3 regions of the Oscillibacter sp. GMB15532 genome follow, and region 1 is predicted to be linked to each of the others. Evidence: predicted binding sites of a transcription regulator. Region 1 holds the regulator's gene; each other region holds the start of a gene.

Region 1 (7,353 bases):
CCCCCAGCTGCATTTCAAAGCCGGTCTTTACGTCCACGGCCTTTGTTCAGCGCTTGACCCTGTGGGTGGAGACTGTGCTTTATCTCTTGATGCTGTAAAAGCTGTCTTTTCCTCTGAAAACGGCGCTGCCGCCCAGCAGTTCTTCAATTCGCAGCAATTGATTATATTTTGCGATTCTGTCCACCCGGCAGGGCGCGCCGCTCTTAATCTGGCCCGCATTCAGCGCAACCGCCACATCCGCCAGCGTGGTGTCCTCCGTTTCTCCCGACCGGTGGGAGACAACGGCAGTATAGCCCGCCTTCTGCGCCGTTTGAATCGTTTCCAGCGTTTCGGACAGCGTTCCGATCTGGTTGAGTTTAATCAGGATGGAATTTGCCACATGCTTCTTAATTCCCTCCTTGAGAATCTTCGGATTGGTGACAAAAATATCGTCGCCCACCAGCTGCACCCTGTCACCAAGCCGCTTCGTCAGAGCAGCCCAGCCGTCCCAATCGTCCTCGGCCAGCCCATCTTCAAGGGAGATGATGGGATACTTGCGAATCCACTCGGCGTAAAGGTCGATCATTTCTTCAGAGGTGCGGCTGACCTTTTCCCCGGCAAACACATATTTCCCATCAACACGGAATTCGGAGGAGGCGGGGTCCAGTGCAATGGACACATCCTCTCCGGGCCGGTAGCCCGCCTTTTCAATCGCCTCTACAATCAGCTTCAGCGCGTCCTCATTGGTGGCGAGATCCGGCGCAAAGCCACCCTCGTCGCCCACCGCGGTGTTCATCCCCTTATCTTTCATAACGCCCTTCAGGGTCTGGTATACCTCGGCGCATGTCCGCAGGGCCCCGGCAAAGCTGTCCGCACCCACAGGCATAATCATAAATTCCTGCACATCCACGGTGTTGTCCGCGTGCTTGCCTCCGTTGAGAATGTTCATCATCGGCACCGGCAGTTCGCAGGCACCCGCTCCGCCGATATACCGGAACAGGGGCAGATTTAAAGAGGCGGCAGCGGCCCTTGCCGCAGCGAGAGATACCCCTAAGATCGCATTGGCACCAAGCCGCGATTTATTTTCCGTACCGTCCAACTCAATGAGCGTGCGGTCAAGCTTCCTTTGGTCCAGCACGTCAAAGCCGACGATTTCGGGCGCAATGATGGTCTTCACATTGCCTACCACCGTCTGAACGCCCTTGCCATGAAACCGTTTTTCGTCGTGATCCCGAAGCTCCACGGCCTCTCGCGTCCCGGTGGAGGCTCCGGAGGGGACCGCTGCACGGCCCAAAGCGCCGCTCTCCAGCGCTACGTCTACCTCAACCGTCGGATTCCCTCTGGAATCCAGAATTTCTCTTGCTGTCACGGCAGTAATTTTAGACATCATTCCATCTCCTTTGTTTTATATATCAGATATTTTACAGGTTGTTTGTCTTCCTATAAAGTATAGCAAATTTTGCAAATATTAACATGTACAAAATAATTAATATTTTATGTTTAAATTGCACAGTGCGTAAAACAAACTGCACTTGGGACATGTTCTCTTTCCGGGTGCTCCTTTACAAAGATAGCTGTGCAGGGCATCCCCTCCAAGAAGTATTTGTCATGTCAAAACAGTGGAATTTACGGCTATTTCGTGATATAGTAAGTGACATAGTAAATGATAAACAAAAAAGAGGTGCGCTATGCGTGATTATAATACCGAGCTGAATGCGCTGCAGGAAAAGCTGGCGCGCAAGGGAAAAATAGAATCCATGCTGCGGAGTCTTCGCTCCCAGCTGACCGAGCTTCAAGCGGAGGAGGGGCGGCTTTCCACCCAACGCTCCAAAGAGCAGGCCGATGTTGATCGGCTGGAAAAAAACAGCCTTGCCGCCTTTTTTTACGCGGCCATCAGTAAAAAGGAAGAAAAACTGGACAAGGAAAAAGCGGAAGCCTATGCAGCAGCGGTGAAACACGACACCGCCCGTCGTCAGGTGGAGGCGGCGGAATATGACATTCACGCGCTGGAAACCGAGCTGTGTGATCTCTCCGAAGTACAAGTGAAGTACGACCGGCTGTTCGCGGAGAAGATGGACGCCGTAAAACTAGAAAATCCAGCTTTTGGTGACAAACTGTGCCATATGGAAAACCGGCTGGGCTATATAGCGGCACAAAAGCGGGAAATTGACGAGGCAATATCCGTTGGGCAAGGCGTACTGCGGCAGATTGCATCCATTGAAGGCTCTCTGGATAGCGCCGAGGGCTGGGGCACTTGGGACCTGCTGGGGGGCGGACTGATTTCCGACCTTGTCAAGCACTCTCATCTGGACGATGCACAGGCGCAAATCAACGATTTGCAGGATCGTCTGCGTCGCTACCACACCGAGCTTGCCGACGTGACTGTGCAGGCCAATGTACAGGCACAGGTGGATGGATTTCTTCGTTTTGCGGATTATTTCTTTGACGGACTATTTGCCGACTGGGCGGTGCTGGACAGCATTCACAGCTCCCAGCAGCAAATTGGCTCCACTCGCTGTCAGGTAGAGGACATTCAGGGGAAACTGGAAGGTATGAAGTCCGTCATGCAGGCGGAAGAAGACACACTGAACACCCACATTCAGGAACTGGTTTTGCGGGCGTAACGGATTGGAAAACAATATGAAGCTGTATATCAGATAAAAGGGGTTCTCCCGGGTGGACCGCTTTACCGTTCGGGACGAATCCGGAAACGACCGCTACTATGTGGATTAGCTTTTTTCCTGGGGTAAAAAGCGAATCCACAGGCTCTATTTTTTCTATCTCGCCTGTGTACAGGAATGGCGGCTGAATTGATCGGACTTTGCTCCGATTGTCTGTTAGTATGTTTTTGTACAAGTACATACGAGAAAGGAGTGATTACTCTCAATGTCATTCACAATCCTTGCTTTGTTGCTGGCATCTTTTTTTGTAGCGATTGTAATTGTCGCAGCGCTTATATGGAAAAGATAATTTTTTAAAAGAGCCACCAGCGGATGATGTCCTCCGGTGGCTCTTTTCCCGCTTCTGGTTCACTCGGGGGCGTGACACAGAAAGGCGGACGCCCGGTAGATGCTCGCCGGCCAAAAGAAACCGGCCACCCAGAGGCGGTCGGTTTCTTGTTTCAGTTAAGCTTTTCTTTTAACTGCACTTACAATCCACAGTAAGATAACAGCTCCGATTACGGCAACCAGCAAACTCCATAGATTAAATCCGGTGATTCCACTGCCACCCAATAGATTCATAACCAGTCCGCCTAGAAAGCCGCCAACGATACCCACGGCAATATTGGCGCCTGCTCCCATCTTTTCATCATGATTGGTAATCATACTTGCGATCCAACCAGCGAGAGCGCCTATAACGATCCATCCTAAGATGCCCAAGGTAATTCCTCCCTTCGTTTTACTCTAGTATGCGGAGAATTTACTCTATCATTCCTTTGTATGTAAAAATCCACGATACCAAAATATCACAGTTTTTGGCACGCAACGTGGTCCCATGTGTTAAAATGCAGCAATTTCTGTCCGACTGGATTTGAAAAAGCAGCAGATGACACCATGAACGCATTTTACGCAATTATTAAAAATATAGCGTGTGTGTACTCTTTTGTGTACTTAGTTAAAAAAATAAACCCCTGAGGCTCAAGCCTCAGGGGTTTATTTTTGGTACGCCCGGCTGGATTCGAACCAGTGGCCTTTAGAGTCGGAGTCTAACGCTCTATCCAACTGAGCTACGGGCGCATATCCGCAATTTGGAAACAACCAAACAGCAAAAATTAGTATAACAGGTAATTCTACAAAAGTAAAGCCCTGATGCAGAAAAAAATTTTCACAAAAAGATTGTTAAAAAAATTGACATTATTCCTGTTTTGGTCTAAACTATTATTTGAGAATTATTTAACGGATTTTGTCAGAGGAGGGGTATCCCTTTGAAAAAAGAAAACATCTCCGACGCCGTAATTCGGCGTCTTCCCCGATACTACCGCCAGCTCAATAGCCTGCACAACAGCGGCGTTGTCCGTATTTCCTCCCACTCTCTGGGGCAGGAAATGAACATTACCGCCTCCCAAATCCGGCAGGATTTCAGCTGCTTCGGCGAATTTGGGCAGCAGGGCTACGGCTATAATGTAGAGGAGCTGCGGGCAGAAATCGGCCACATTCTGGGTGTGGACAAAAATCACCACCTTGTCATGATCGGCGCGGGCAATCTTGGCCATGCTCTTTTGCAAAATTTCCCTTTCTCCCAGACCGGCTTTACCGTGGACGCCGCGTTCGATGTGGACCCGAGACTTGTGGGAACGAGCATTAACGGCGTTCCCGTCCGCTCTATGAACGAGCTGGATGAGTTTATCCGGACTCATCAGATAGATGTGGTGTCGCTGACCATTCCCCAGCATGTGGCGCAGGAGGTTGCCGACCGGCTGATTGCACTGGGCATCCGCGGCTTCTGGAATTTTACCAATACGGAGCTGTCCAGCACGGACCCAGTGGTGCAGTTTGAAAACATTCACTTTGCAGACAGCCTGCTGACGCTGAGCTACCGCATCGCAAACCGCTGAGCTGCTCAGGCGCGTGAAAGGAGTTCCTATGAAAAAACGGGCGCTGCTTCCCGCGCTCTTTTTGCTGCTGTCGGCCATGGTTGGCTGGTACGCCGCTGCGGCAGGCGGCGGGGCCGACGATCCGCTTGTTTCCCTTTCCTATTTGAACGGGACCTTTACCGACACCGTGCGGAAAAAAATCGACGCGCTGGGCTCCGGTACGTCCATTGGCGAACCCTCCGGCGCAGCCGAATGGACGGAAACCCGGCTGAAATCCGGAGACGTTCTCTCCGGCTCTACCGGAACCTTTGTATTGCCGCTGGCGGGAGAGGTCGGGGTTACCTTTTCCTCCGGTGCAGTGGTGGACGCAACCACCGGAACGGAGGTTTCCTCCGGCTCTGCCCTGCTCCCTCGGCACCGCTATCTGGTGGCGGAGAACACGTCCGCCGCCTTCTCGGTGACGGGGAAAACCGCCGTGCTGTCCTATCAGGGGCCCAACACCCTTTCCTATTCCTCCGCCACGGACTACAACGCCATCGCGTCAGCCCTGAAGGCAGTCCGCCTGTTCCGGGGCAGCCTTACCGGCTTTGGCGAGGGCTTTGACTTGGAGGTATCCCCCACACGGCTCCAGGCGCTGATTATGTTCATCCGCCTGCTGGGCGAGGAGGACGCGGCGCTGGCCTATACCGGCTCCACCCCGTTTACCGACATCGAGGCTGGGTCCGAGCCCGCAAAATATGTGGGCTACGCCTATTCCAAGGGCTATTCCAACGGCTATACCAAAACCACTTTCCGTCCCGGGCAAAAGGTAAATTCTTATCAATACGTGGAATTTGTCCTCCGGGCGCTGGGCCACAGCTCCACCGGCACGACAGACCTGACCGGGACGCTGGATCGGGCGGTGGACCGCGGCGTTCTGACCTCTGGGGAGCGGGCCGTTCTGGCCAAGGGCTCCTTCCTGCGGGCAGATCTGGTCTATGTCTCTTGGTACGCCCTGGACGCGGAGGTTGCCGGTACAGGGGAGACGTTGTGCCAGACACTACTGAATCGGGGCGTTTTTACAGCAGAGGAGCACTCTTTTGCCCAAGCAATGATTTCATCTCACCGCCTTTCGTAACACACAACGCAGGCCCGCATACTATGGATTGAGACTGATGCATGGTCGGTCTACGATTTCATAGGAGGTCCAATTATGTGTAATAACGGCTTCTTTGGCGGCGGGAACTGCTGCTGGATCATTATCCTCATCCTCCTGTTCTGCTTCTGTGGCAACGGCAACAGCTGGGGCGGCAACAATTGCGGCTGCGGCTGCAACAACAACTGCGGTGGCTGCGGGAACAACTGCGGCGGCTGCAATCCTACTCCCTGCTGCTAATTTAGCAAAAACCCTTCATATTTGCCCCAACGCCCCCGCACCTTAGGGTGCGGGGGCGTTGGGGCATTTACTTTCGGCAAAGCCGTTATTTTCTGGATTCGCTGACACACCTTTGAATCTCTGTGCCAAAATAAAAGCTGATCACCACGGTAAAGACCGTCATAAATTCCCGCTCGTTGATATCTCCCCGAATCGCCAGCACGGCAAAGGTTCCGGTGAGCAGAAACGTCACAATGCTCTTCACATCGATCAGCTTGATAAGCTTTTCTTTCACGGAGTATCCCTCCCCAGCCAGTGTATGCGGGCTGCGTTGTGGTATGTGCCGCAGAGGATTCTCAGTTTTTCAGGCTGTGGAGCGGAGCGGGAATACGCCCGCCCCGGGCGATAAAGTCGGCCGCGGACTCCGTGTGGACCGGCATCACCGGGGCGCTGCCAAGCAATCCGCCCATCTCCACGGTGTCCCCTACCTTTCCGCCGGGTACAGGCAGGATACGCACGGCGGTGGTTTTGCAGTTCACCATGCCGATCGCCGCCTCGTCCGCGATGATGGCGGAAATGGTGTCCGCGGAGGTATCGCCGGGGACGGCGATCATGTCCAGCCCCACGGAGCACACGCAGGTCATGGCCTCCAGCTTATCAATGGTCAGCGTCCCGGCCCGGGCGGCGGCAATCATCCCCTCGTCCTCGCTGACGGGGATAAACGCACCCGAAAGCCCGCCCACGGAGGAGGACGCCATCACGCCACCCTTTTTCACGGCATCGTTCAGCAAGGCGAGGGCCGCCGTGGTCCCATGAGTACCGCAGGTTTCAAGCCCCATCTCCTCCAGAATCCGGGCCACGGAATCCCCCACTGCAGGGGTGGGCGCAAGGCTCAAATCCACAATACCAAAGGGGACATCCAGCCGGCGGGATGCTTCCTGTGCCACCAACTGGCCCATGCGGGTAATGCGGAACGCGGTCTTTTTCACCATCTCTGCCAGCTCGTCAAAGGGGCGGCCCCGAACGGCCTTCAGCGCGCTGCACACCACGCCCGGGCCAGAGACGCCCACATTGATGACCCGCTCGGCCTCGCCCACGCCGTGGAAAGCCCCCGCCATAAAGGGGTTGTCCTCCACCGCGTTGCAAAATACCACCAGCTTGGCACAGCCAAGCCCGTCCCGGTCTGCGGTGCGCGCCGCTGTCTCCTTGACAATGCGGCCCATCAGGGCCACCGCGTCCATATTGATGCCCGCTTTGGTGGAGCCCACGTTGACGGAGGAGCAGACCAGCTCAGTGGAGGCCAGCGCCTCGGGAATCGAGCGGATGAGCTTTTCATCCGCCCTCGTCATTCCCTTTTGCACCAAGGCGGAATATCCCCCGATGAAATTCACACCGCAGGCCGCGGCGGCCCGGTCCATGGCCAGCGCAAAGGGCACGTAGTCCTCCGCGTCGGAGGCCCCAGCCACCAGCGCCATGGGCGTAACGG
Region 2 (7,353 bases), 140 kb from region 1:
CTTGCGCAGACGCAGACGCCCGGAAGCTTCCTCAGGCCCTCCGAGGCCTGCAAAGCCAGCTTTCGCTCGTGGAGGCAAATGGCGCTTTCTCCCTTTCCGCGGACAAAGCGAATTCCCTCCAAAAGGCCTGCGATGCCGGGCACGTTGTGGGTCCCGCTTTCCAGCCGGTCCGGCAAAAAGTCCGGCATTTCCTGCTGGATAGACAGGCTGCCGGTTCCCCCCTCCATCAGCGGGGTTGCCTCCGCCTTATCGCCGCAGAGCAATACGCCGGTGCCCTGCGGGCCATACAGTCCCTTGTGCCCCGGCATAGCCGCAAACGCAGCGCCCAGCGCCGCCATGTCTAACGGCATCACTCCCGCGGACTGGGATGCGTCAATTACAAAGGGAACACCCCGCTCCCGGCAGAGCGCCGCCACAGCCTCCACCGGCTGCACCACGCCAAAGACGTTGGATACATGGCTGCAAACCACCGCGTCCACGTCCGAGGTAATGGCCTTTTCAAAAGCCTCCGTGGTCAGGTCCGGGCGGAACAGCGGCGCGCCGGCCACGATAATTTCCGCGCCCAGCGCCGCAAGTGGCCGGGTGACGGCATTGTGCTCATAGCCGGAAATCACCACCCGCCCACCGCGGGGAACAAGGCTTTTGATGGCAACATTCAGCCCGTGGGTGGCGTTCATGGTAAATACCACCCGGTCCGGCTCCGATATATGAAAAAGCTCGGCCAGTTCCGTGCGGCAGGAGAACAGGGTATCCGCCGCCTGCATGGCCGCCGGATAGCCGCCGCGTCCGGGAGAGCTCATGGTTTGCAGAGCTTTCACCATTGCTCGGCCAACCGTCTCCGGTTTTTGGAAGCTGGTAGCCGCACTGTCCAGATAGATCATAGTCAACCTCCTAAAAAAGTTTCCAAAGCGGCGTTTTTACCCCGCGTTCCAACGCTATCCGAGGTCCGGCGGCAAAGCCGCCGGACACGGTTTACAGAGAAATCTCCACGTATTTTCCCTGTTGTAACAAATATAATTTCGCGGGGTAAAGCCCCGCCGACCGAAGAATCGACAGTGCGGACCGCAAAGCCCCGCCCGTCACTTCCACGGCATACGCGCAGCCCATATTGCTCAACTCTCTGGGAGCGCGGAAGATGCGCGTCCGGATCCCCGCGGCCATCAGCATTCTTTCCATTCGTTGGGCATAGGTCACAGAGCGGGCGATCATCCAGTATTGTTCCACGGACACTCCTCCTCTCCCCATAGTTTATGCGGACCGGAAAAAGGGGTGAGAACGGAAGTACCAAAACATTGACGGACCGCCGTTCAGGGTCTTGCAAACAAACGGAGGCCCATCCTCCCGGATGGGCCTCCCAAATCAGTTGTCATTCCTTTTCCAAAAGCACCGCAGCTTGCGCCGCCATGCCTGAGCCGTCTCCCGTGAAACCAAGACCTTCTTCCGTAGTGGCCTTCAAATTCACCCGGTCCCGCTCCACACCAAGCGCCCCGGCAAGATTCTTCGCCATCTCCGCCTTGTAGGGGGCAATTTTCGGTTGCTGGGCAATCAACGCGGCATCCACGTTCACCACCGCATAGCCCTTCTCCCGCAGAAGCGCCGCCACCTGCCGCAAAAGGGCAATGCTGTCCGCGCCCGCATATTGAGGGTCGCTGTCCGGAAACAGGGTACCGATGTCCCCCAGTCCCGCCGCACCGCACAGTGCGTCCATCACGGCGTGGGTCAGCACGTCCGCGTCGGAATGGCCCAGAAGTCCCTTTTCCCAAGGAATTTCCACGCCGCCAAGAATTAGCTTTTTCCCCTCCACCAGCCGGTGAACGTCATAGCCCTGACCGATGCGCAGCCCCGTCATAGCAGACCCTCCCTGGCGTCCAAAATCGCCTGAGCCAGAATCAAATCCAGCGGCGTGGTGATTTTCAGGTTCTCCTCGTCTCCGTCCACCAGATATACGGTTTTGCCCAGCCGCTCCACGGCGGAGCAGTCGTCCGTCGTCTCAGCCCCGGCTTCCATGGCGGACTGAAGTGCCGCCTTTAAAAGGCTGGCTTCAAACACCTGCGGCGTCTGTACCGCAGCCAGTGCGGAGCGGTCCAGCGTTTCTTCCACCTGCCCGTCCCGCACGGTTTTCACTGTGTCCTTCACGGGAATCGCCGGGGCGGCAGCGTTGCACCTTGCCGCTTTTTCAATCACGCTGTCAATCAGCTCCGGCACAGTCAGAGGGCGCGCCCCGTCCTGCACCGCCAGAAGCTCCGTTTTCTCGTCAGCCTCCAGCGCGGCCAGCAGCACCGAATGGGTACGGGACTCTCCGCCCCGAATCACCTTGGCGCATTTTGAAATATCATATGTACGGCACAAATCGGAAAAGGACAGGATATCCTCCTCCCGGGCCGCCACAATGATGGCGTCCACACGCTGCGCCCGCTGAAGCGCCAGCAGCGTCCGGGCCAGAACGGGAATGCCGTCCAGCGGCTCCAGCAGCTTGTTAATTCCCTCTCCCATCCGGGAGGAGCCGCCGGCCGCAGCTACCAGCGCCGTACAAAAGGGACGCTGCGCATCTTTGAAACGGTGAAAGAAACGGAACATTGGATCTCCTCTTCCCCGACCGGCTTTCCCCGGCCCGTATTTATACCTCCATGGAACCGTCCAGCCGTTGCTCCACCTGTTCATAGCTGCCCACGCCGGTAAGCACGATTTCCGAAATCAAAATCTGCTTGGCGTTGTGAAGCATTTTCCGCTCTCCGGTGGACAGGCTCCGCTCCCTGTCGCGCATGGTCAGGCTTTTGATTACCCGAGCCAGCTCATAAAGGTCCCCGCTTTTCAGCCGCTGGAGATTTTCGCGATAGCGCTTGTTCCAGTTGGTGCTCTCGTCGATGTTCATGGTGGGAAGCGCACTGAACAGCGCCTCCACCTCCGCCCGGTCCGACACGGGGCGCAGGCCGATCGCATCGCTGTTGGCCGTTGGAATTTTCAACAGAAGCCCGCCCACCAGCATCTTAAAGACATAGTAATCCTGCGCCGCGCCGCCGAGCTTCTCACACACAATGCCGTCAATCACACCGGCGCCGTGCATGGGATGAACCACCATATCTCCGACACTGAACATTTCAGGCTCCTTTCATGTCCCGGATGCGCTCATCGCAATTATCAAAATTCCAAAAATCTTAAATAGATCATATCACATTTCGGGTAATCTTACAAGTATATCCTGAAAAATGTTGCGTAAACCGTAAAAAACCGCCCTCCACGGCACTGTGAAGGGCGATTTTTATCAAAAAGAGAGCCTTACTTCTTGTTGGACCGACGCCAGATGTGCATTTTTTCTGCCTCGGCAATCAGCTCCTCCCGGAACTGGGGATGGGCGATGCTGATGATGGCCTCGGACCGCTGCCAAGTAGACATACCCTTGACGTTGACCTTGCCGTATTCCGTTACCAGATAGTGTAGGTTGCTGCGGGTAGCGGTGACGACGGAGCCATTAAGCAGCGTGGAGCGGATACGGGAGGTCAGCTCGCCGGTTTTCTTGTCCTTTACAGAGGAGGAGCAGCAGATGAAGCTCTTTCCGCCCTTGGACAGATATGCACCCATCACGAAGTCCATCTGGCCCCCTGCGCCGGAGATGTGGGTGGTGCCGGAGGACTCAGAGGAAACCTGCCCGTACAGGTCAATGTCCACTGCGCCGTTGATAGAGACAAAGTTGGGAATCTGGGACACGCGGGCAACATCGTTGGTATAGTCCACAGGAGCCGCCATGCACTGGGGGTTGTTATCCAGGAACTCATAGAGTTTCCGGGTGCCCGCGGCAAAGGTAAAGGCCTGACGGCCCTTGTCAAAGGGCTTGTATTTGCCGGTGATTTTCCCGGCCTTGGACATATCCACGAACGCGTCCACGTACATCTCCGTATGTACACCCAAATCCTTCAGGTCGGACTCGGCAATCAGCTTGCCCACGGTGCCGGGCATGGCGCCAATGCCAAGCTGGAGGCAGGCCCCGTTGGGAATCTCCTCCATGACAAGGTGGGCAATGGCAAGATCCGTCTCACTGGGCTGGGCAGCGCCGCCCAGTTCATCGGGAAGGCTGTTCTCTCCTTCAACAATCATATCCACATCGTCGATATGAATGCAGTTTTCAAAGCCACCGTGGCAATAGGGTAAGGAGGTATTCACCTCTAAAATAATACATTTGCTGCGTTCACAGGCCGCCTTCAGGTGGGAGCAGCTGGGCCCGAAGTTGAACCAGCCATGGGAATCCATGGGGCAAGCCTGTATCATTAGGACGTCGATGGGTGCCATATTTTCACGGTAGTACCGGGGAAGCTCGGAATACCGAATGGGAACGTAAAACGCCAGACCCTCCTTGGCCATCTTCCGCTCCAGACCGCCCATGTGCGTGGAGTTCCATGTAAAATGCCGCGCCGCATCCGGAACATTCATCACAGCGGGACGGTGCGTGAGAACGCCCCCGCGGATATTCACGTCTGTCAGCTCGTCCGCGCGCTTTGCCAAAGCCTTATCCAGCGCGTCGACAGTTCCTACGCACCAGCCGTAATCAATCCAGTCTCCGGATTTGACGATCTTGACAGCCTCGTCCGCAGTCTTCAGTTTCTGTTTGTATGTCTCCTGATAGCTCATGAAAAATTCCTCCCTGTTTTTTCAATAAAACCATGCAGTTTCAAAGATTGTCAATATTGTAACATAATGGTTTTTAGAATGCAATCAAATCTGTGAAATTTGCGCGCAGGATTTCCAAAGCGGCGGCAGTCGCCATAGCCCTGTACGGGAGGCGCTCCAGCCGCCCCTACGCTTGATTGTCCTGGAAAAAACCGGGGTCTATAAAAAGCGACTGCTGGTTGCGTGATTTCAGCTCCAAGGCTTCAAAAAATTTTCGGCGGTTTGCCGAATGAATTGTCGGAATAAGCGGATTATGTCAAGGAAGCGGATAGAAAGAAAGCTCCGGAAATGCTTTTGCATTTCCGGAGCTGAATTGCGTATCAATCGGTGAGGCTTGGCTTACTCGCCCTCAACCTCGGACTCGTCCTGCGCTGCGGGAGCCAGCAGAGCGCGGATAGACAGGGAAATCTTCTTCTTCTCCTCGTCCACGGCGATGATCTCGGCTTCCACTTCCTGACCCTCGCTCAGCACGTCGCCGGGCTTTTCAATGCGCCGATCGGCAATCTGAGAAATGTGAATCAGGCCATCCACGCCGGGGACAACCTCGGCAAACGCGCCGAAGGTCATCAGCTTGACGATGCGGACCGTAGCCACGTCGCCCACGCGGTACTTGCTCATGAAGTCCTCCCAGGGATTCACGCCGCGGTCCTTCACGCCCAGAGAAATCTTGCGCTTCTCGGCGTCGAAGGAGATGACGTACACTTCCATGGAATCGCCCACCTTGCAGACCTCGGAGGGGGTCTTGATGCGGCTCCAGCTCAGCTCGGAGATATGCACCATGCCGTCCACACCGCCAATGTCCACAAACACGCCGTAAGCGGTCATAGACTTTACGGTGCCGGTATAGCGCTTGCCAACCTCGATGCTGTTCCACACCTCGTCCTGCGCGGCTCTACGAGCCTCGTCAGCCACGGAGCGGATGGAACCCACCACACGGCGGCGGGCGCGGTTGACCTCGGTGATGCGCAGCTGCACCTTGGACTTGACCATGGTGTCAAGGTCCGCCCCGCGGGGCATGCCGCTCTGAGAGGCGGGCACGAACACGCGCACGCCCTTGACAGAAACGACCACGCCGCCCTTGTTGACTTCGGTGACGACGCCGTCCATCACGGTCTTGTCCTCTACGGCCTGCTCGATATTCTCCCAGACCTTCACAGTGTCAAGACGCTTCTTGGACAGCTCGGCATAGCCTTCAATGTCGTTGACGCGGACGATATATGCCTCGATCTCGTCGCCCACCTTCAGAAGCTCCTCAGGCTTGGCGTTGGGATCGTCGCTCAACTCGCTGGCCTTGATGTATGCGGCCTGCTTGGCACCCACATCCACCTGCACCTCCGTGGGACCCACGGCCGTGACGATGCCGGTTACCTTTTCGCCTGTATTTAAAGTCTTAAAAGATTGATTCAGCAGTTCCTCAAAGGATTCCTCGCCACTTTCGACGTTCTTGATTTCTTCACTCATCGTTGCATATACCTCCTTAATGATGCCCGCAGGCGTGGAGGCACCGGCCGTCAGACCTGCAACAGAGCAACCATTGAAAAAATCCGGCGAGAGCTCGTCCGCCCCCTCGATTTGGAGAACGCGCGGGCATCTCTCAATACAAATTTCCGTCAAATGTTTGGTGTTTGCACTTCTGGGGTCTCCAACCACCACCATTGCGTCCACCCGCCCGGCAATCTCTGCCGCCTCGGATTGACGCTTACGCGTAGCATTGCATATTGTATCAAATATTTTGGCGTTTGTACACTGTTTTTTTAAGATTTTTATGGAAGTCTCAAAAAGTTCACGAATACAGGTGGTCTGTGCCGCCACCGTGATGGGAAGGTCCCGCCGTGTTGGGTCCTCCGCAAGCCAGGCGGCAAGCTCCTCCGGCCCGCCGAAAATCAGCGGATGCCTGCAATAGCTGGCGATTCCCTGAATTTCAGGATGATTTCGCTCCCCGATGATGATGACCTGCCGTCCGTCCTCCTCCGCCTGCCCCACAAGGGTTTGAATCCGCAACACGTTAGGACAGGCGGCGCTGACGCAGCGAAGTCCCCGTGCCGCCAGTTCCTCCACCAGCTCCCGCCGCTCTCCGTGGGAACGGAGCACGACGGTTGCACCCTCCGGTGCATCCTCCGGTCCTGCGATTTTCCGCACACCCAGAGCCTCCAGCTCCGCCACCACATGGGCATTGTGAATCAGGTCTCCCAGCATGACGCAGCAGCCGCTTTCGGCGGCGGTTTTCTTCGTCAGCTCCACGGCCCGCTCCACGCCATAGCAAAACCCGGCGCTCTGCGCCAAGAGTACTTTCACAGCGGCGTCCCTCCCACGGCCTGTCCGCCTAAAGCGTAGGCCGCCGCCAGAACCTCGTCCGCCACGGTCTGAATTTCCTCCGCCGTGCCGTGCTTTCCGGTAATCCGGGGTTCATAGGGTTCGCCGAAAATGATGCGGGTACGGCGGAAGGGCTTCTTCTCCCCGTCCACAAACACCGGCACCAGCTTCGCGCCCGTGCGGATCCCGATCATGGCCACGCCGCCGTGGGCGTGGGCAGGCAAGCCGTCCACATGGCCGATGCCGTTGCGAACAGTGGTTCCCTCCGGGAACATCAGCAAATTGTCTCCGGATTTAATGGCCTGCATGGCGGTTTTGACCGACTGAATGTCACTGCCGCCCCGGCTGACGGGAAACACCCCCACCCGGCGCAGAATC
Region 3 (7,353 bases), on a different contig from region 1:
CAAGACGGAGGTAGCCTTGCGGGGCGTGATGAAATGCGTGCTGGACGGAAAGCAGGCAGCGATTCTGGTGCCCACCACCATTTTGGCCCAGCAGCACTATGCCACTGCCATGAGCCGCTTTGCAGGCTTTCCCGTCAGCGTGGAGGTATTGTCCCGGTTTACCTCGCCCAAGGAGCAAAAACGGATTTTGGAGGCCGCCCGCACCGGCGGCGTGGACGTTTTGATCGGCACTCATAAGCTCCTACAAAAGTCCATGCAGTTTAAGAATCTCGGTCTTCTGGTCATCGACGAGGAGCAGCGCTTTGGCGTGACCCATAAAGAGCGGCTGCGGGAGCTTGCCCAGCAGGTGGACACTCTCACCCTCTCCGCCACGCCCATTCCACGGACACTGAACATGGCCCTGTCGGGCCTGAGAGACATGAGCACCATTGAAGAGCCGCCGGCTGACCGCCAGCCGGTGCAGACCTACGTGCTGGAGCACGACTGGCAAATCGTGGCGGACGCTATTCGCCGGGAGCTGAGCCGGGGCGGGCAGGTCTATTACCTCCACAACCGGGTGGACTCCATTTCCACCACCGCCGGGCGGCTGCAAAAGCTTTTGGGGCCGGAGGCGCGCATTGTCGTGGGACACGGAAAAATGTCCGAGCGGGAGCTGTCCGACGTGATGCGCCAGATGGTGGACGGCGAGGCGGACGTGCTGGTGTGCACCACCATCATCGAAACAGGCATTGATATCTCAAACGTGAATACACTGGTGATTGAGGACGCGGACCGGATGGGACTTGCCCAGCTCCACCAGCTTCGCGGACGCATTGGCCGCAGTACCCGGCGGGCCTATGCATACCTCACCTACCGCCAGGGCAAAATTTTGCAGGAGACGGCGGAAAAGCGCCTTGGCGCCATCCGGGAATACGTGGAGTTCGGCTCCGGTTTTAAAATCGCCATGCGGGATTTGGAAATCCGGGGCGCGGGCAACCTGTTGGGGCCGGAGCAGTCCGGGTACATGATGAGCGTTGGTTACGACATGTATCTCAAGCTTTTGGAGGAGGCGGTGCTGGAGGAACAGGGCGTGCAGCCCGTCCGTGCGGCGGAGTGCTCCGCCGATTTGACGGTGAACGCCCACCTGCCGGAGCGGTATGTCCCCTCGGCGGAGCAGCGGATGGATTTGTACCGCCGCATCGCCGCCATCCGCACGCCGGAGGATTCCGGCGAGCTTTTAGACGAACTGATGGACCGCTACGGCGACCCGCCAAAGCCCGTGCTGGCACTGCTGGACGTGGCACTTCTGCGGGCGGCGGCGCAAACTGCCGGAGTCACCGATTTGAGCCAGAAGGGCGAACGGCTGCGGCTGGAGCTGGGGGTATTCCATCCGGAGGCACTGGCTGCGGTGTGCGCCCTGCCGAAATACCGGCGGCTGCTGACCCTTAGTGCCGGGGACATCCCCATGCTGACCCTGCAATTACGCCCCGGCGCGGACGTGCTGGAAACAGCGTCCGCACTGGTGGAAGACCTGCGCCTTGCGGCGGAGGATACGAAAGAAAAGGAGAACGGCCATGTCTGAGGAAAAGGACCGGAAGGAGCTGCCTGAAAAGGCGAAAAAGCCCGAAGCGGCAGAAAAGCCCGCTATGACGGAAAAGCCCGAAAAGGCGAAAAAGCGGACGAAGCCCGTCAACGAGCGCGGCAGGACTCCCTTTGGCAGATTTCTGCGCAACTATGGATACTTGTTCATCACCGTATTTGTGATGCTGGCGCTGTTCCGGGGAATTTTTCTTTTGGGCTTTGTCACCAGCGGGTCCATGGAAACCACCCTGCCCACTCACTCCGTGTTTCTGAGCTGGCATTTGAGCTACGCCGTGGGGGACCCAGTGCCGGAGCGGGGGGACATTGTTCTTTTTGACAGCGACGAGCTGGGCCAGACGCTGGTAAAGCGGGTGGTGGGCCTGCCGGGGGAAACCGTCTCCTTTTATGACGGCAATGTCCTGATTAACGGCACAGAGCTGGAGGAGCGCTATCTTCCCGTGCAGGGGATTACCTATTCCCACGGGGAAGCCGAACGCTTCACCGTGCCGGAGGGCTGCGTTTTCCTGCTGGGCGACCACCGGGACGACTCTCTGGACAGCCGCTTCTGGCAGGACCCCTTTGTTCCCGCATCCAATATTCGCGCCCGGGCGCTGGCCGTCGTCTCCCTGTGGCCGGGCAATACGTGGCTCGGCGTGCGCCGGGTGGGCTAAGTGCGCCCGCCTGCTCCGCCGGGAGGAAGGAGCAGGCATATGAAACGGGCGTTTGCGGCCCTGCTTGCGGTGATGACACTGCTGAGCGGCTGCGGCAAAAAGACGGAGGAACCGGCGGGCCTTTATTACGAGGCCTCCGGCATTGCGCCGGAGGCGGTGCTTTTGACCGTGGACGGCCGGGAGGTCCCGGCTGCGCGGTATTTCTACTGGCTGACCGCCGACTGCGATTATCTGGCGGAGCAGGCGGGCGGCGAGCCGGACTGGTCCGCCGACGCGGGCGGGCAGACTTTGGATGACTATGTAAAGCGGCAGGCGCTGGACGCCACGGTGTTTTACGACACGGTGGAGGCCCTGGCGGAAGCCAACGGCTGTGTGCTGACGGCGGAAAATCTGTCCGCGATGGATTCGGACTGGGCGGCACAGGCCGCCGAATACGGCGGAGAGGACGCATATCTGGACATTCTGACGCAAATGGGCCTTGACCGCGCGGGCGCGCAGCTTCTGACCGCCGACTATTACCTATACGAGCAGCTCCGGGCCCTGTCTTTGGCGGGAGGAAGCGAGCTGTCCCCCGCCGACGGAGCCGCCAGCGACTTCGCCGCGTCCGCCGGGGTCTACACTGCCGATGTGTTGGTATTCCCCAACGCGGATTTGGCCGCCGCCGCCCTGTCCGATCTGGAGCAGGACCCCGAGAAGGACCCGGCTGCGCTGAAAGACGGAGTTTACACCACCGTCACCGCCGCCACGGGCGACGGAACGCTGCCTGCGGCCGCCGAACAGGCGCTGGCGGGGCTGGAGCAGGGCCGCTGGAGCAACCCGGTGGAGACGGAGGGCGGTGTATATCTGCTGCGGCTCTTGCCCACGGATATGGATGCGGCGGCGGGTCTTTGGTTCGACGCGCATATCCAGTCTCTGGCGTCAGGCGCACAGGTAGTCCCGGCAAAAGAATATGGGGACTTTACTGCCGCTTCGTTTTATAAGAATCTCAGCGCAGCAAGGACCGCTAAGGGCTGAACACCGGATTTCCAGGCGAATAAAACAGAATATTTTTTTGAAATCTCTTCCATTTTCGTCAAGGTGACGAAAATGGAAGAGATTTTGTCAAAAGTTTAACAAATATTTTCAAAGTACCGCTTTTCCCATTGACGGACAGGCAAAACTTCTCTATAATAAAGTTAACAGCAGTTAGGAGCGGGCCTTTCGGAAGGGTTCTGACGGAGATGTCAGGGCCATCCGTCACGCCCCTCCGCCGCCGCGTTTCCGGGGAATTTCCCAATGTCCAAAGCGGCTTTTGCCGCGCAAGAATTTATTTGAAAAATGGAGGAACATCATGAAAGAACTTTATGTCGTGAATTGCTGCCGTACAGCCATCGGTTCTTTTGGCGGAGCCCTGAAGGGCATTCCCGCCGCCGACCTTGGAGCCATCGTGGTTAAGGAAGCCCTGACCCGCGCGGGCGTGAAGCCCGAGCAGGTGGACGAGGTTATGTTCGGCTGCATCCTGACCTCCGGCCTCGGCCAGAACGTTGCCCGTCAGGTGGCTGTCAAGTCCGGCATTCCCTATGCCGTTCCCGCCTACACCGTGGGCATGGTCTGCGGCTCCGGCATGAAGTCCGTCATCGAGGGTGCGCGCTCCATTTTGGCCGGCGACTCCGACGTCGTCGTCTGCGGCGGCACGGAGAACATGTCCGCCGCTCCCTACGTTGCTCCCGACGCCCGCTGGGGCGCCCGCATGGGCGACAAGAAGCTGGTGGACTCCATGATTAAGGACGGCCTGTGGGACGCATACAATAACTACCACATGGGCACCACCGCCGAGAACATCTGCGACGTGTGGGGCATCACCCGCAAGGAGCAGGACGAGTTCGCCGTCTCCTCTCAGCAGAAGTGCGAGGCCGCTCAAACCGCCGGCAAGTTTGACGACGAGATTGTCGCCGTCCCCGTGAAGGTCAAGAAGGACTTTGTTGACTTCAAGAAGGACGAATTCCCCCGCGCCGGCACCACCATGGAGAGCGTGGCCAAGATGAAGGGCGCATTCCCCGTGGGTCCTGAGTCCCCCAATCCTCAGGTAGTACATACCTTTGAGCTCACCGGCGCGCAGGAAACCGACGACAAGGGCACGCCCCGCGTCACCGCCGCTTCCGCCTCCGGCATCAACGACGGCGCAGCCGCCATCGTGCTGGCCTCCGGCGAGGCCGTGAAGAAATACGGCCTGAAGCCCATGGCCAAGCTCATCGGCTGGGGCCAGGGCGGCGTGGATCCCAAGATCATGGGCGTGGGCCCTGTTCCCGCCTCCCGTCAGGCCATGGAAAAGGCCGGTGTTTCCATCGAGGACATCGATCTGGTCGAGGCCAACGAGGCTTTCGCCGCCCAGTCCATCGCTGTGGCCCGCGAGCTGAAGTTTGACATGAGCAAGGTCAACGTCAACGGCGGCGCCATCTCTCTGGGCCACCCCGTGGGCGCCTCCGGCGCGCGGATCATCGTCACCCTGCTCCACGAGATGAAGAAGCGGGACGATGCGAAGAAGGGTCTTGCCACCCTGTGCATCGGCGGCGGCATGGGCGTTGCCACCATCTTCGAGAAGTGCTGATTTTCTAACCTAAGGCTTTACATCAATCAGGGCTGCGGCGAATCGCCGCAGCCCTGATTTTTGTTTTTATCCCGCCCCTCAAGTTTTCGCCTGCACAACTATTTTTACAGGGCAAGCCCTCGCTTTGCTTTAGCGGGTCTTCCGGGAGCAAGCGCAGGAACCGCATCGTGGATACTCCCTTTGTATGCGGGCCGGGACTGGCCCAGCCCTCCCCCGCAGCGGCGCCCGCAGCGTCATTCAGCAAAAATCTCCGCCAGAAGCGCCATGGCCTGCGGCAGATGCGCCCGTTCCAGCCCCGCGTAATTCACCACCAGTGTGTGGTCAAACTCCGCCGTTCTCCGGCGGGTATATTCCGACAAAAAGCCCAGCCGCACACCCATGGCCCGCGCCCTTGCGTCCAGCTCTTGGTCGCTTCGGTCCGTATCCAGCCGCAGAAGAAAATGAAGCCCCGCCCCCTGCTCCGCAATATGGACCCGACTGGCAAAGGGGCTGCGGCGAAACGCTTCCAGCACCGCGGCGCGGCGGGAGCGGTACTCCGTCCGCATCCGGGCCAGATGCCGTTCGTAGTACCCCTGCTCCAGAAACCGGGCCAGAACAAATTGCTCTGTGGCGGGAACGGTGCAGGCGTAAAATCCTAGCTTTTTGCGGTACTGCTCCAAAAGTCTTGGCGGAAGCACCACGAAGCCCATCCTCATGGACGGGGCAATGGTCTGGGAAAAGGTGTTGAGGTACGCCACCCGGCCCCCGCCGTCAATGCTTTGCAGCGGCGGAATGGGCCGCCCGGTAAAGCGCAGCTCGCTGTCATAGTCGTCCTCAATCATCACGCCGTCCCGCTCCTCCGCCCAGCGCAGCAGTTCCTGCCGCCGCCGGATGGGTGTCACCAGCCCGGTGGGATACTGGTGCGCCGGGGACAGGTGTGCCGCCCGCGCCCCGGAGGCCCACAGGGCGGCGGGGTCCATCCCCTCGCTGTCCAGCGCCAGCGGGACACAGCGCACGCCGCTGTTTTCATATACCTGCCGGATTTTCGGATAGCCCGGGTCCTCCACCGCCAGCACCGCGTCCCGCCCCAGGAGCTGGGCCAGCAGCATGTAAAGATATTCCGCTCCGGCGCCCACTACAATTTGCTCCGGCGCGGCATGCAGGCCCCGATAGTCCCGCAGGTCGGCGCAGATTGCTTGCCGCAAAGCCAATAGCCCCTGATTGGGCAGAGGCGAGAGAAGGGCTGGCCCCTCCTCCGCCAGCACCTGACGCGTCAGTCGTGCCCACGCCGCCAGCGGAAATCGGGCCGCGTCCACCCGGTTCGTCTTCAGGTCCAGCTTCCATTCCGGCTCTGGCGGCGTGTCCGGCCTCGGCACTTCCTTTGGGAACGGCTGCGTTGGAAGCGTATCCCGCACGGTACTCCGCTCCACCTGCTCCACAAAAAAACCGCTGCGTGGCTGCGCGCGGACATAGCCCTCCGCTTCAAGTTGCTGGTACGCCCCCTCCACCGTGATGACCGACACGCCCAGATGCTCCGCCAGCGCCCGCTTGGAGGGAAGCTTTTCCCCAACGATCAGCGCGCCCGAAAGGATATCCTCCCGGATGCGGCGGTAGAGATATTCATACAGCGTCAGCCCACCCCGGTCCTCCATAGGATAGGTCAGCATTGATTTGCCCTCCATCTGAACTTATCGAAATTTTAAAATTTGGGTATTTTAATCATACCATATACCAGCTATAATCAGCTCAATTGATGCCGGAGGGAGTCATAGAACATGGAAAATGGGTTTGGAACAGAGCATTTTTCCGCAGCGGACAGACGGGTCCGGAGCATTGTCATTGCCGCACTGCTGGCGGCGCTGACCTGCGCCGCCACCATGGTCATCCGCATCCCCTCCCCCACAGGGGGCTATCTGAATCTGGGAGACACAGTGGTTCTGCTGGGAGCTTTTTTGCTGGGACCATGGGCGGGCGCACTGGCGGGGGGCATCGGCTCCGCCATGGCGGACGCGCTGTCCGGCTACATGGTCTATGTCCCTGCCACGCTGGTGATTAAGGCCGTGGTGGCCCTGACCGCCGGATTTTTGTATCGCTTTTTGAAGGACCGCCCCGGCGGCATGGTTTTCGCCGCTTTTTTGGGGGAAGCCCCTATGGTGGTGGGCTACTGGCTGTTTGACGCGCTGCTGCTGCATAGTTGGGCTGGCGCCGTGGCGGGAATTCCCGGCAATCTGGTGCAGGCGGGCTTTGGCGTGGCTGTCTCCGTTTTTCTGGCGGCGGCGCTGCGGAAAAGCGGCTTTGTGCGAAGCAGATTTTCAAATCTTTGAGCATGCCCCGTCAAACCGTCGCTTAGGCAAGGCCACAGGTACGGCGGGGCGAACAGTATTTATATCAGCGGCACAGACGGCGGCTAATTGAAATCGGAACGCGGGACGGATAAATCCGTCCCGCGTCTTTACTTTCGGAGCAGTGTACAGTGCGATTCTCTTAATATATTAATTTTTTGTTCATATTATTTGGAGGATGCTCTTGCAGCCTTTAATTTTATGTGTTATCTTA

Evidence for each region. The regulator Rex, encoded in region 1, represses fermentation and respiration genes when NADH is low (regulators of the CRP and FNR family bind a similar motif). The targets are predictions, from matches to a motif close to ATTGTTAANNNNTTAACAAT.
Region 2: the regulator Rex is predicted to act here: its motif matches at 4,670-4,689, upstream of ABVS15_RS02900 (butyryl-CoA:acetate CoA-transferase).
Region 3: the regulator Rex is predicted to act here: its motif matches at 3,329-3,348, upstream of ABVS15_RS07565 (acetyl-CoA C-acetyltransferase).

Annotation. Positions count from the first base shown of each region.
Region 1 is NZ_JBEVTO010000002.1:217,377-224,729, forward strand. It holds gene eno (phosphopyruvate hydratase) at 80-1,366, opposite strand; gene ABVS15_RS03575 (hypothetical protein) at 1,668-2,603, shown strand; gene ABVS15_RS03580 (GlsB/YeaQ/YmgE family stress response membrane protein) at 3,105-3,359, opposite strand; tRNA gene ABVS15_RS03585 (tRNA-Arg) at 3,640-3,716, opposite strand; gene ABVS15_RS03590 (redox-sensing transcriptional repressor Rex) at 3,905-4,534, shown strand; gene ABVS15_RS03595 (S-layer homology domain-containing protein) at 4,563-5,630, shown strand; gene ABVS15_RS03600 (hypothetical protein) at 5,706-5,888, shown strand; gene ABVS15_RS03605 (hypothetical protein) at 5,974-6,162, opposite strand; gene ABVS15_RS03610 (PFL family protein) at 6,224-7,353, opposite strand, start outside.
Region 2 is NZ_JBEVTO010000002.1:73,324-80,676, reverse strand. It holds gene ABVS15_RS02925 (aminotransferase class V-fold PLP-dependent enzyme) at 1-881, opposite strand, end outside; gene ABVS15_RS02920 (DUF3343 domain-containing protein) at 973-1,224, opposite strand; gene ispF (2-C-methyl-D-erythritol 2,4-cyclodiphosphate synthase) at 1,367-1,849, opposite strand; gene ispD (2-C-methyl-D-erythritol 4-phosphate cytidylyltransferase) at 1,846-2,577, opposite strand; gene ABVS15_RS02905 (CarD family transcriptional regulator) at 2,618-3,097, opposite strand; gene ABVS15_RS02900 (butyryl-CoA:acetate CoA-transferase) at 3,277-4,623, opposite strand; gene ABVS15_RS02895 (bifunctional 4-hydroxy-3-methylbut-2-enyl diphosphate reductase/30S ribosomal protein S1) at 5,002-6,957, opposite strand; gene ABVS15_RS02890 (lysophospholipid acyltransferase family protein) at 6,954-7,353, opposite strand, start outside.
Region 3 is NZ_JBEVTO010000005.1:102,369-109,721, forward strand. It holds gene mfd (transcription-repair coupling factor) at 1-1,561, shown strand, start outside; gene lepB (signal peptidase I) at 1,554-2,231, shown strand; gene ABVS15_RS07560 (peptidyl-prolyl cis-trans isomerase) at 2,271-3,245, shown strand; gene ABVS15_RS07565 (acetyl-CoA C-acetyltransferase) at 3,562-4,818, shown strand; gene ABVS15_RS07570 (PLP-dependent aminotransferase family protein) at 5,052-6,464, opposite strand; gene ABVS15_RS07575 (ECF transporter S component) at 6,573-7,121, shown strand.